Regions from separate parts of the Streptomyces sp. WMMC1477 genome, predicted to be linked through region 2. Evidence: riboswitches for the same ligand, from Rfam matches in the RefSeq annotation. Region 2 holds a riboswitch; the other holds the start of a gene.
The links. Region 2 has a riboswitch for glycine ahead of gcvT (glycine cleavage system aminomethyltransferase GcvT). Riboswitches for the same ligand answer to the same signal wherever they lie in the genome.
Positions count from the first base shown of each region.

Region 1 (6,125 bases), 1.1 Mb from region 2:
GGCCGGATGAGCCGGTCCGAGCTGCTCGCGGCGGCCGACATCAGCGAGGAGCAGCTCGCCGAGTGGGAGTCCTTCGGACTGCTCGCACCGGCGCGGACCGGCGGCTACCCCGCCGAGGCCGTCGAGGTGGCCCGCCTGGTGGCGGACCTGGGCCGGTTCGGCCTCGAACCCCGCCACCTGCGGTCCGTCAAGGCCGCGGCCGACCGGGAGGCCGGATTCGTGGAGCAGGTCGTGGCGCCGCTGCGGCGGCATCGCGACGCGCGCACCCGCGCCCGTGCTGAGGCCACCGCCAGGGAGCTGGCGACCCTGGCCGTGCGGCTGCACGCCACCCTCGTCCAGACAGCGCTGCGTGAGCAGCGGGTGTGACCTGCTCACTTCTCCCGGTGTGGCGTGGTCGGGGGTGCCCGACTACCCAAACCGGCGGCGCAGCGCCTAGGGTTGCAATGTGAACGAGCTCGACGTCGTGGGTGTCCGGGTCGAAATGCCCTCCAACCAGCCGATCGTGCTTCTGCGCGAAGTAGGAGGCGACCGCTACCTCCCCATCTGGATCGGCCCCGGGGAGGCGACAGCGATCGCCTTCGCCCAGCAGGGCATGACCCCGGCACGCCCGCTCACACATGACCTGTTCAAGGACGTGCTGGAGGCAGTCGGCCAGGAGCTCACCGCCGTCCGCATCACGGATCTCCGGGAGGGTGTGTTCTTCGCCGAACTGGTGTTCGCCAGCGGGGTGGAGGTCAGCGCCCGTCCGTCCGACGCGATAGCGCTCGCTCTGCGCACCGGTACACCGATCTACGGCAGCGACGGGGTGCTGAACGACGCGGGGATCGCCATCCCGGACGAGCAGGAGGACGAGGTGGAGAAGTTCCGCGAGTTCCTCGACCAGATCTCGCCCGAGGACTTCGGCACCAGCAGCCAGTGAGCGTGCGGTGCGGGGGTCAGCCCTCGCAGCAGCCCCAGCCTGTACCCGGTACCGCAACAGGCCAAACCACTCTTGGGATGACTGTCACCCGGCATGCCGAGTGTGGCGATCGTTGACGCACCCCGGGTGACTGCCTACCTTCATGGAGGCAGGTTCCGGCGGCGTCACCGCAGGGGCGTGAAGGGATGGAGGGTCGGCGTGACCAGCACCGGCGACGGCAAGGCCACGAACGGCCCGTTTCCGCTTCACGAAGCCGCCACGCGGCCCGTGGGCGAGCAACCCGCCGCCGTGAGCGGTACCGCGGGCGAGCGGCTCGGCTATCGCGGGCCGACGGCCTGCGCGGCGGCCGGCATCACCTACCGCCAGCTCGACTACTGGGCACGCACCGGGCTCGTGGAGCCGAGCGTGCGAGCCGCCTCCGGCTCCGGGACGCAGCGGCTGTACAGCTTCCGCGACGTCGTCGTCCTCAAGATCGTGAAACGGCTCCTGGACACCGGCGTGTCCTTGCAGAACATCCGTACCGCGGTACAGCACCTGCGCAGCCGGGAGCTGGACGCCCTGCCCCAGATGACCCTGATGAGCGACGGCGCGACGGTTTACGAGTGCACCTCGCCCGACGAGGTCGTGGACCTCCTCCAGGGCGGTCAGGGCGTCTTCGGCATCGCCGTGGGCGTCGTCTGGCGGGACGTCGAGGCCGCGCTGTCGCAGCTGCACGCCGAGCGTCTGGACACGGGGGAGACCCTGGTCAGAGACCATCCGGAGGACGAGCTGGCCCGGCGACGCAACCGCGCGGTCTGACGCGGCCGCACGCCCTCCGCGCCTTGTCGGCCGGGTGTCAGTGCCGTGCGGGACCATCGGTGGTGTGAGAGGCGCACCGACGATCCTCCATCTCGACATGGACGCGTTCTACGCCGCCGTCGAACAGGCGGCGAAGCCGAGCCTGCGCGGGAAGCCGGTGGTCGTCGGCGGGCTCGGGCCCCGGGGCGTGGTGGCCACGGCCTCCTACGAGGCCCGCAGGTTCGGTGTGCACTCCGCCATGCCCACCGGCCAGGCCCGGCGGCGCTGCCCCAACGCCGCCTACCTCACCCCGCGCTTCAGCCTCTACCGGCAGGTGAGCGACGTCGTGATGGCACTGCTGGCCGAGCTGTCCCCCCTGGTCGAGCCGCTCAGTCTCGACGAGGCCTTCGTCGACCTGGAGGCCGGAGGCACCCCGCCCGACGCCCACGCGGCCCAGGAGACGGCCCGGCGGCTGCGGGCGGACATCCGGGCGGCGACGGGGCTCAGCGGCTCCGTCGGCCTCGCCGGATCCAAGATGATCGCGAAGATCGCTTCCGAGCAGGCCAAGCCCGACGGCCTGGTGACGATCCTGCCCGGCTCCGAGCGGCAGCTGCTCGCGCCCCTGAGCGTGCGCACGCTGCCCGGCGTCGGCCCGGCCACCGCGGAGACCCTGCGCCGGGCCGGGATCACCACCGTCGGCGAGGCCGCCGAGGCAGGCGAGGACGAGCTGCTGCGGCTGCTGGGCCGGGCGCACGGCAGCGGCCTGTACGCCATGGCCCGCGGGATCGACGAGCGCCCCGTGGTGGCCGAGCGGGCCTCGAAGTCCGTCTCCGTCGAGGACACCTTCGACGTCGACGTCACCGACCGCTCCCGCGTCGAGCTGGAGACTCGGCGGCTGGCCGAGCGCTGCGCTGCCCGGCTCCGGGCGGCCGGCCGCTCGGGCCGCACGGTGGTCGTCAAGGTCCGCAGCTACGACTTCTCGACGCTCACCCGGTCGGAGACACTGCGGGGCCCCACCGACGACCCGGTCGTGATCCGCGAGGCGGCCGCGCGGCTGCTGGCCGCCGTGTACACCACAGCGGGCGTGCGGCTGCTCGGTGTCGGCGTGAGCGGACTGGCCGACTTCACGCAGGAGGACCTGTTCGCCCAGGCGGCTCCCGCCGGGCCGGAGGCCGCTTCCGCGACGCCGGCGGACGGGCGCACCCGTGAGCCGACCGTCCCCTCAGGTGGCCCCGGCCCCGCGGCCCCGGAGCCCGCGCCCGGCGCCCGCCGATGGCTTCCCGGCCTGGACGTCTTGCACCGCGAACTCGGCCGCGGCTGGGTGCAGGGCAGTGGGCTCGGCCGCGTCACCGTCCGGTTCGAGGAGCCCGGCTCCCCTCCGGGGCGGGTGCGGACGCTCCGCGCGGACGACCCGGCGCTGGAGAGCGCCGAGCCGCTGCCCCTGGCGCCGACGGCCTCGCACGCCGAAACGCCCGCGGGCGTCTCCTCACCCGCGGGCCACGCTCGGCCCGCGGGCTACTCGTCCCCGCCCGCCAGCCGGCCGAAGTCCTCGCCCTCCGAGGGCGGGGCCGGCTCGCCGGAGGAGGGGATGTCCAGGCCGTAGTGGTGGTAGAGCTGGAGTTCCTGCTCGGGCGAGAGATGCCGTCCCACCCCGAAGTCCGGGGCCTCTCTGATCAGGGTGCGGGTGTAGGGCACCCGCAGTGCCTCCTCGACCACCTCGCTCGGCCGCAGTGGCACGAAAGCGTCGCGTCCGAAGAGACCCGTCCGGATCGCCGCCCACTCGGGATCGCCCGTCGCGTCGTCGAGGTACACCTCGTCGACGGTGCCGATCTTGGTGCCGTCGCGGTCGAACGCCTTGCGCCCTATGAGGGTGCGGGGGTCGATGTCGGTCTGCACGGTTCCTCCATGGAATGACACGTGGTGGCCCGGCCGACCGCCCCCTGGGTCGTCACACCGTCACCGGGTCCTGTCACCACCAAAGGACAGATTGCGCGGAATGGCCAGTCGAGCCGACGGCCCGTCGCCGTTCGACCGGCCGCTGGTAGGCTCGTAAGCGGCTGTAGACCCCGCGCGGGAGAGCCCTCCGGAGCAGGTGCCGGGGGCGCCGAAGGAGCAAATCCTCCCCGGAATCTCTCAGGCACACGTACCGTGCGGACGAGGTCACTCTGGAAAGCAGGGCGGGCCGCGGGCGCCACGGTGCACAGGTCCCTCCTCACCGACGGTGAAAGCCGGACGTCCCCTGTGGGCGGTTCCGGTGAAACTCTCAGGTTGAGATGACAGAGGGGGAGGCCGTCCGGGCACCCGCCGTGGTGTCCCTCGCAGGTCGTACAGACCAGGAGGCCTCCGCAGATGACCACCGATCGCATCACACTCTCCGCACTCGAGGGCGGCACACCGTTCGAACGGCGCCACATCGGCCCCGACGCCGCCGAGCAGGCGAAGATGCTCGCGCACGTCGGCTACGGCTCGCTGGACGAGCTGACGGCCGCGGCCGTGCCCGACGTCATCAAGAGCACCGAGCGCCTCGGACTTCCGGACGCGCGCTCCGAGGCGGACGTGCTCGCCGAACTGCGCTCGCTCGCCGACCGCAACCAGGTGCTCGACTCCATGATCGGCCTGGGTTACCACGGCACTTTCACTCCGCCGGTCATCCTGCGCAACGTCATGGAGAACCCGGCCTGGTACACCGCGTACACCCCGTACCAGCCGGAGATCTCGCAAGGCCGTCTCGAGGCTCTGCTGAACTTCCAGACCGTCGTCGCGGACCTGACCGGCCTGCCGACGGCGGGGGCCTCCCTCCTGGACGAGGGCACCGCCGCGGCCGAGGCGATGGCCCTGTCCCGCCGCGTGGGCAAGGTCAAGCAGGGCGTCTACCTGGTCGACGCCGACTGCCTGCCCCAGACCGTCGCCGTCCTGCAGACGCGCGCCGAGCCCACCGGCGTCGAGGTCGTCGTCGCCGACCTGTCCGAGGGCATCCCGGCCGAGATCGCCGAACGCGGCGTGTTCGGTCTGCTGCTCCAGTACCCCGGGGCCTCCGGCGCCGTCCGGGACCCGCGGGCCGTGATCTCCCAGGCGCGGGAACTCGGCGCGATCGTGACCGTCGCCGCCGACCTGCTGGCCCTCACCCTGCTCACCTCGCCCGGCGAGCTGGGCGCCGACATCGCCGTCGGCTCCAGCCAGCGCTTCGGCGTCCCGATGGGCTTCGGCGGCCCGCACGCCGGTTTCATGGCCGTGCGCGAGAAGTTCGCCCGCAGTCTGCCGGGACGGCTGGTCGGCGTCTCCGTGGACGCGGACGGGACCAAGGCGTACCGGCTGGCGCTGCAGACCCGCGAGCAGCACATCCGGCGCGAGAAGGCCACGAGCAACATCTGCACCGCGCAGGTGCTGCTCGCGGTCATGGCCGGGCTGTACGCCGTCTACCACGGCCCCGACGGGCTGCGGGACATCGCCCGCCGTACGCACCGCTACGCGACCCTGCTCGCGGCCGGCCTGCGCGAGGGCGGCGTCGAGGTCACGCGGGAGGCCTTCTTCGACACCGTGACCGCGCACGTGCCCGGCCGCGCCGCGGAGATCGTCGCCGCCGCACGCGAAGGGGGCGTCAACCTCCGCCTCACCGACGCCGACCACGTGGGCATCGCCTGTGACGAGACGACGACCCGGGAGCAGCTCACCACGGTCTGGCGGGCCTTCGGCGTCACCGCCGACGTGGCGCGGCTCGACGAGACCAGCGCGGCGGCGCTGCCCGCGGACCTGCTGCGCGACGACGAGTTCCTCAGCCACCCCGTCTTCCACCGGTACCGCTCCGAGACGGCGATGCTGCGCTACCTGCGCCGCCTGGCCGACAAGGACTACGCGCTCGACCGCGGCATGATCCCGCTCGGCTCGTGCACGATGAAGCTCAACGCGACGACGGAGATGGAGCCGGTCACCTGGCCGCAGTTCGGGGCGCTCCACCCCTTCGCCCCCGTCGAGCAGGCCGGGGGCTACCTCACCCTCATCCGGGAGCTCGAGGAGCGGCTCGCCGAGGTCACCGGCTACGACAGGGTGTCCATCCAGCCGAACGCCGGCTCCCAGGGCGAACTGGCCGGGCTGCTCGCCGTCCGCGCCTACCACCGGGCGAACGGTGACACGCAGCGCACGGTGTGCCTCATCCCGTCCTCGGCCCACGGCACCAACGCGGCCAGCGCCGTCATGGCGGGCATGAAGGTCGTCGTCGTCAAGACCGGTGAGAACGGCGACGTCGACACCGAGGACCTGCACGCCAAGATCGAGCAGTACGGCGACGAGCTGGCCGTCCTCATGGTCACCTACCCCTCCACGCACGGGGTCTTCGAGGACAACATCTCCGACATCTGCGCCGCCGTGCACCAGGCGGGCGGGCAGGTCTACGTGGACGGTGCCAACCTCAACGCCCTGGTGGGACTCGCGC
Region 1 is NZ_JAPZBD010000003.1:5,448,375-5,454,499, forward strand. Features, by position in the region: gene ftsR (transcriptional regulator FtsR) at 1-366, shown strand, start outside; gene O7609_RS23815 (bifunctional nuclease family protein) at 446-919, shown strand; gene O7609_RS23820 (MerR family transcriptional regulator) at 1,118-1,717, shown strand; gene O7609_RS23825 (DNA polymerase IV) at 1,782-3,299, shown strand; gene O7609_RS23830 (PRC-barrel domain-containing protein) at 3,212-3,592, opposite strand; glycine riboswitch at 3,758-3,855, shown strand; gene gcvP (aminomethyl-transferring glycine dehydrogenase) at 4,046-6,125, shown strand, end outside.
Region 1: it holds a riboswitch for glycine, as region 2 does, so the genes downstream of both, gcvP (aminomethyl-transferring glycine dehydrogenase) here and gcvT (glycine cleavage system aminomethyltransferase GcvT) in region 2, are expected to answer to the same signal.

Region 2 (6,125 bases):
CGGCGTGCCGTGGCCGTGCCCGGTCGCGCCGAGCGAGCCGAAGAGCTCGGCGCGGACGGAGGCGGTCTGCGCCAGCACCCCGTCGTTCTTCAGCCGGCCGGCGAACATGCGTGCCGCGCGCATCGGGCCGACGGTGTGCGAGGAGGACGGGCCGATGCCGATGGAGAACAGGTCGAAGACGGAGATGGCCATGGGGCGGACTCCCTTTCCCGGTACGGGGGATCTTCCCGGCTCCCCGGACGGCGCCGGGAGGTGTTCGGCGGTGCCGGGGAGCTCGGGCGGTGCCCCACGCTCGTGGGTGGAGCGTTGTGCGGACGGTGGCGCCGGGACGCCGCACGGGGTGCCGTGCGGCGTCCCGGCGGGTCCGGGTTACCTGCCCAGACCCGGGTACAGCGGGTGCTTCTCGGCGAGCGCCGTCACCCGGGCGGCGAGCGCCTTGGCCTTGGCCTCGTCGAAGTCCGGCAGCAGCGCCTCGGCGATGACGTCGGCGACCTCGCGGAAGTCGTCCTCGCCGAAGCCGCGGGTGGCCAGCGCCGGGGTGCCGATGCGCAGCCCCGACGTGACCATCGGCGGACGCGGGTCGTTGGGCACCGCGTTGCGGTTGACGGTGATGCCGATCTCGTGCAGCCGGTCCTCCGCCTGCTGGCCGTCGAGCTCGCTGTCGCGCAGATCGACCAGCACGAGGTGCACGTCGGTGCCCCCGGAGAGCACCGCGACGCCCGCCTCGACGGCGTCCGGCCGGGTCAGCCGCTCGGCGAGCAGCTTCGCCCCCGCCAGCGTACGCTCCTGGCGCTCCTTGAACTCCTCGCTCGCCGCGATCTTGAACGAGACCGCCTTGGCCGCGATGACGTGCTCCAGCGGACCGCCCTGCTGACCGGGGAAGACCGCGGAGTTGATCTTCTTGGCGTGCTCCTGCCTGGACAGGATCACGCCACCGCGCGGGCCGCCGAGCGTCTTGTGCGTCGTGGTGGTGACGACGTCGGCGTAGGGCACCGGATTGGGGTGCAGCCCGGCCGCGACCAGGCCCGCGAAATGCGCCATGTCCACCATGAGCAGCGCCTCGGTGGCGTCCGCGATCCGGCGGAAGGCGGCGAAGTCCAGCTGCCGCGGGTAGGCGGACCAGCCCGCGATGATCAGCTTGGGCTTGTGCTCCTGCGCGAGGCGCTCGACCTCCTCCATGTCGACGAGCCCCGTCTCAGCGTCCACGTGGTACGCGACGACGTTGTAGAGCTTGCCGGAGAAGTTGATCCGCATCCCGTGCGTGAGGTGGCCACCGTGGGCCAGGTCCAGGCCCATGATGGTGTCGCCGGGCTTGAGCAGGGCGAACATCGCCGCCGCGTTGGCGGAGGCGCCGGAGTGCGGCTGGACGTTCGCGGCCTCGGCGCCGAACAGCGCCTTGATCCGCTCCCGGGCGATGTCCTCGACGACGTCGACGTGCTCGCAGCCGCCGTAGTAGCGGCGGCCCGGGTAGCCCTCCGCGTACTTGTTGGTCAGGACCGAGCCCTGGGCTTCGAGGGCCGCCACCGGAGCGAAGTTCTCGGAGGCGATCATCTCCAGGGTGGACTGCTGGCGGTGGAGCTCGGCGTCGACGGCGGCGGCGACGTCCGGGTCCACCTCGTGGAGGGAACTGTTCAGAAGCGACATGGAAATGTGTCCGTCCGGGTCGGGAGGGGATCAGCCGGCGGTGTACGCGGTGTACTCGTCCGCCGAGAGCAGGTCGTCCTGCTCGCCGGTGACGCGCACCTTGAAGAGCCAGCCGCCCTCGAAGGGCGCGCTGTTGACGAGGCTCGGGTCGTCCACGACGTCCTGGTTGGCCTCCACGACCTCGCCACTGACCGGCGAGTACAGGTCACTGACCGACTTCGTGGACTCCAGCTCACCGCAGGTCTCGCCGGCGGTCACGGTGTCACCCACCTCGGGCAGGTCGACGTAGACGACGTCACCGAGGGCGCTGGACGCGTGTTCGGTGATGCCCACCGTGGCGACGCCGTTCTCGGCGGCCGACAGCCACTCGTGCTCCTTGCTGTAACGGAGCTGCTCAGGATTGTTGCTCATGGTGTGGATTCTCCCGGATGACGGTGGGGCGGGTGGCACAGGGGAAAGGTGGCACAGGCCGAGGGGGGAAAGGGGGACGGGGGAAGGGGGAAAAAGCGGTGAGCGGTGCGACGCTCAGCGTTCCCGCTTGTAGAAGGGCAGCGCCACGACGGCGTACGGCTCCTGCTTGCCGCGGATGTCGACGGACACGCCCGTCGTGCCCGGCGCCGCGTGCGCGGCGTCCACGTAGGCCATGGCGATCGGCTTGCCCAGGGTGGGGGAGGGTGCGCCGGAGGTGACCTCGCCGATCGGCGTGCCGTCGGCGGCGACCACGGTGAAGCCCGTGCGGGGCACGCGCCGGCCCTCGGCCACCAGCCCGACCAGCACCCGCGGCGGGGCGGCGGCGGCCCTCGAAGCGGCGGCCTCCAGGGCCTCGCGGCCGACGAAGCGGCCCCCGTTCGTCGTCTTCTCGAACTTCACCACCCGGCCCTGACCGGCGTCGAAGGGCGTGGTGGCGCGGGTCAGCTCGTTCCCGTACAGCGGCATGCCCGCCTCCAGACGCAGGGTGTCGCGGCAGGACAGGCCGCAGGGCACCAGGCCCTCGCCCTCCCCGGCCCCCAGCAGGGCCTGCCACAGCTTCTCCGCGTGCTCGGGGGCGACGAACAGCTCGAAGCCGTCCTCGCCGGTGTAGCCGGTGCGGGCGATGAGCGCGGACGCCCCGGCGACGGTCCCGGGCAGCCCGGCGTAGTACTTCAGGCCCTCCAGGTCGGCGTCGGTGAGCGAGGCGAGGATGCCGTGGGCCTTCGGGCCCTGGACGGCCAGCAGCGCGTAGGCGTCCCGGTCGTCCCGCACGGCGGCGTCGAACCCGGCCTGCCGCTCGGTCAGCGCGTCCAGCACGACCTGGGCGTTCGAGGCGTTGGCCACGACCATGAAGGCGTCCTCGGCCAGCCGGTAGACGATCAGGTCGTCCAGGATGCCGCCGTTCTCGTCGCAGATCATGGTGTAGCGGGCGCGGCCCGGTTTCAGCGCCGAGAGGAAGCCGACGAGGGCGTGGTCCAGCAGTTCACCGGCCTGCGGGCCGGTGACGGTGATCTCGCCCATGTGGGAGAGGTCGAAGAGACCGGCGCGGGTGCGGACGGCGTGGTGCTCGTCACGCTCGCTGCCGTAGCGCAGCGGCATGTCCCAGCCGGCGAAGTCGGTCATCGTCGCCCCCAGCGCGCGGTGGACGGCGTCGAGGGCGGTTCGTCGGGGCTGGGCGTTCTCAGGCAGGGCGTCAGACATTCAGGGCTCCCAGGCAGGGCGGACACGTCCTCCCCATCTGTCATCGGAACCTGAGAGGTTCGCCGCAGGCCCATTCGGGCCACGGCTTGCACCTTCGGTGGGACGGCCCGGAGATCCGGAGCCCGCCCGCTTTTCAGATCTGCCTCGCTCGCGCGGTATCGGGGCCTGAGAGATTCAAGGGAGGACTTGCTCCTTCGGCGCCCCCCATCCGGCGACCGGTGCCCCGGTGACCAGAATGCGGAGACTCTCCCGCGCGTGCTCGAACGGCCGGTATGAAGTTCGCGGGCACATCATTGCACGCGAAATCGTGCCCGAACCAGCCACCCGTGAGGCCCGCGGGAAAAGGTCCGCGTTCGGGTCGCACCGTAGCCGGAGGGAACCGCAGCGTGGCGGGCGGTCATCATAGGAGATGCTGCGTAGGGAAGGCTGTACAGGAAGGGCCGCACAGGAGCGCCGCGCCGAGCGCGGGGCCCCGGGAGGGAGAAGCGGCATGATCCGGAACGAACCCGGGTTCGGCCCAGCCCAGCCCTGCCCCGCCGTGGTCGGGGTGCCGCGGCAGCCTGCCGCGCCCCCGCGTGAGCGCGTCCCCGCCACCGTCCGGGATCTGCGGGCCCCGGCCCGCGCGCTCCCCGTGACCTTCCCCGGCGGCGACCGGGTGGTCGTCTCCGGGCTGCCCGGCAGCGGCAAGTCCACCCTCATCCGCGCCCTGACGGCGCGCTCCGAGGACGCCGTCGCGGTGGACTCGCAGGAGGTCCGCGAGCTGTGGGAGCGCCGCGTGCCGCGCTGGCTGCCGTACGCCCTGTACCGCCCCGCGGTGCGGATCGACCACTACCGGCGGCTGCGCCGCGCGCTCGCCGGCGGCTCGGGGGTGGTCGTCCACGACTGCGGCAACCTCCCCTGGGTGCGGCGCTGGCTCGCCCGCGACGCACGGCGGCGCGGCGTGCGGCTGCACCTGGTCGTCCTCGACGTGTCCCCCGGCACCGCGCTGGACGGACAGGCCGAACGCGGCCGGACGGTCTCCCCCTACGCCTTCGCACGGCACCGGCGTGCCACGGGCAGGCTGCTGGCCGAGCTGGAGGCGGGCCGCCTGCCCGTGGCCTGCGACGCGGCGCTCATCGTCGACCGTTCCTACACCGACGCCCTGCACGGCCCTCGCGACTGATTCCGGGGCACCGGGGAGCCCCGGTGGCCGGGCCGCGCACCCGGAGGCCGAAGATCACCCGCCTGCCGCCGGGGCCGCGGGACGCCGACAGTAAGGTGCAGCCATGACCGTTCCGCCGCAGTCAGGGCAGCCCCGGCCGGGGACGCCGCACGCTCCAGCGCCACCCCCGCACTCCGGGCCCGGGCACGGCGGCGGCTGGCCCGGCAACGAACTGGAGGAGACGCTCGCGGCCGCCGTGGGCAGCCCCGGCGCCGGGGCCCGGCTGATGGAGGTCCTGGGGCGCAGCAGCCTGTGGGTGCCGCTGCCGGAGGGCGGCGGCCCGGACAGCCGTGACGTGGACCTGCCGACGATCGAGCTGGACGGCGGCGCGGTCTTCGTGCCCGTCTACAGCTCCGAGCAGCAGTTCCACCAGTGCGTGCGGGTGCCGATGAACTTCGCCGTCGTCCCGGCCCGGGAGTTCGCCCGCGGCCTGCCCCCGCACGTCGGCGTCGCGATCAACCCCGAGGGCGTCGTCGGCGCCCCCCTGCCGCCCGAGGCCGTGGCGCTGCTGTGCCGCGAGGGCGGAACCGAAGGCGTCCCCGGCACGCCGAGCGGCGCCCGGGTGCGCCTCTTCGAGCCGGACTGGCAGGACGATCCGGTCGACTTCCTCTCCGCCGTCGCCGCCCAGTTCGCCGCTCTGCCCCAGATCCACAGCGCCCGCCGCGGGCTGGCCAGCGCCGAGGGCGACCCGCCCGCGCTGTTCGTCGGCGTCGAGCTGGACCTGCTGGAGCCCGAGGCCCGGCAGGCCACCCACGACGCCGTGGCCGGGGTCCTGGGCGTGCACGCGGTGCGCTGGCCCGTGCAGCTCGTCTTCCTCGACGCAGCCCCGCAGGACCCGGTCGTGGGCTGGCTCCGCGAGTGCGTGCGTCCCTTCTACTCACGCGCCCCTGAGTAGACTGCCCCGTCGGCCTGAGGAGGGGCGGTCCCGCCGGGCCGGGCGCGGCACGGCACGGCTGAGTAGTCCCGGACCTGCCACCTCTGGCTCGTAAGGTGATTGGATACCTCAAGGGGGCGCTCGCCGGTGCCCGGAGCACGGACGAGAGCGGAGAAGGGCGGCGGACGTGAGCGCGGGTGAGAGCGTCAAGGGGCTGCTGCGCCAGGTGTCGCCCGGCCGGGACGACAGGTACGACCGCTACGAGGCACTGCTGCACGCCCTCGCCGACGCCCCGGTGTGGCCGCTGCTGTGGGACGGCGCGGCGGACGACCCGGAAGCGCACTACGCGCGCATGGACGTGGCGGGCCACCCCTACGTCCCCTGTGTGACCTCGCCCCAGGAACTGCACGCCAGCGGCTGGGCCCGCGGCCACACCTCGGCCACCGGACGGGACGTCGCCGCGGCCCTCTACCCGCACCGCATCGGCCTGTGGCTCGACCCGCACGCCCCCGGCGGCGGGCTCGGCGTCCCCTGGCCGGACCTGCGCCGCGTCGCGGGCGGGCTGGACCGGCTGGCCGCGGGGCCGCTCCACATCAGCGAGCCCACCGTGCGCGCCCCGCAGTTCTACGCCCAGCTCACCCACCACGCCCAGCGCACCCCCGCCGTGCGCAGCCTGCGCCGCGCCTGGGTCCGCCCGGCGGTCGGCGCGGCCTTCCTGGCCATCGGCGTCGACGT
Region 2 is NZ_JAPZBD010000003.1:4,322,127-4,328,251, forward strand. Features, by position in the region: gene O7609_RS19405 (L-serine ammonia-lyase) at 1-192, opposite strand, end outside; gene glyA (serine hydroxymethyltransferase) at 370-1,644, opposite strand; gene gcvH (glycine cleavage system protein GcvH) at 1,675-2,055, opposite strand; gene gcvT (glycine cleavage system aminomethyltransferase GcvT) at 2,170-3,315, opposite strand; glycine riboswitch at 3,343-3,458, opposite strand; glycine riboswitch at 3,459-3,577, opposite strand; gene O7609_RS19425 (AAA family ATPase) at 3,806-4,477, shown strand; gene O7609_RS19430 (enhanced serine sensitivity protein SseB) at 4,581-5,411, shown strand; gene O7609_RS19435 (enhanced serine sensitivity protein SseB C-terminal domain-containing protein) at 5,578-6,125, shown strand, end outside.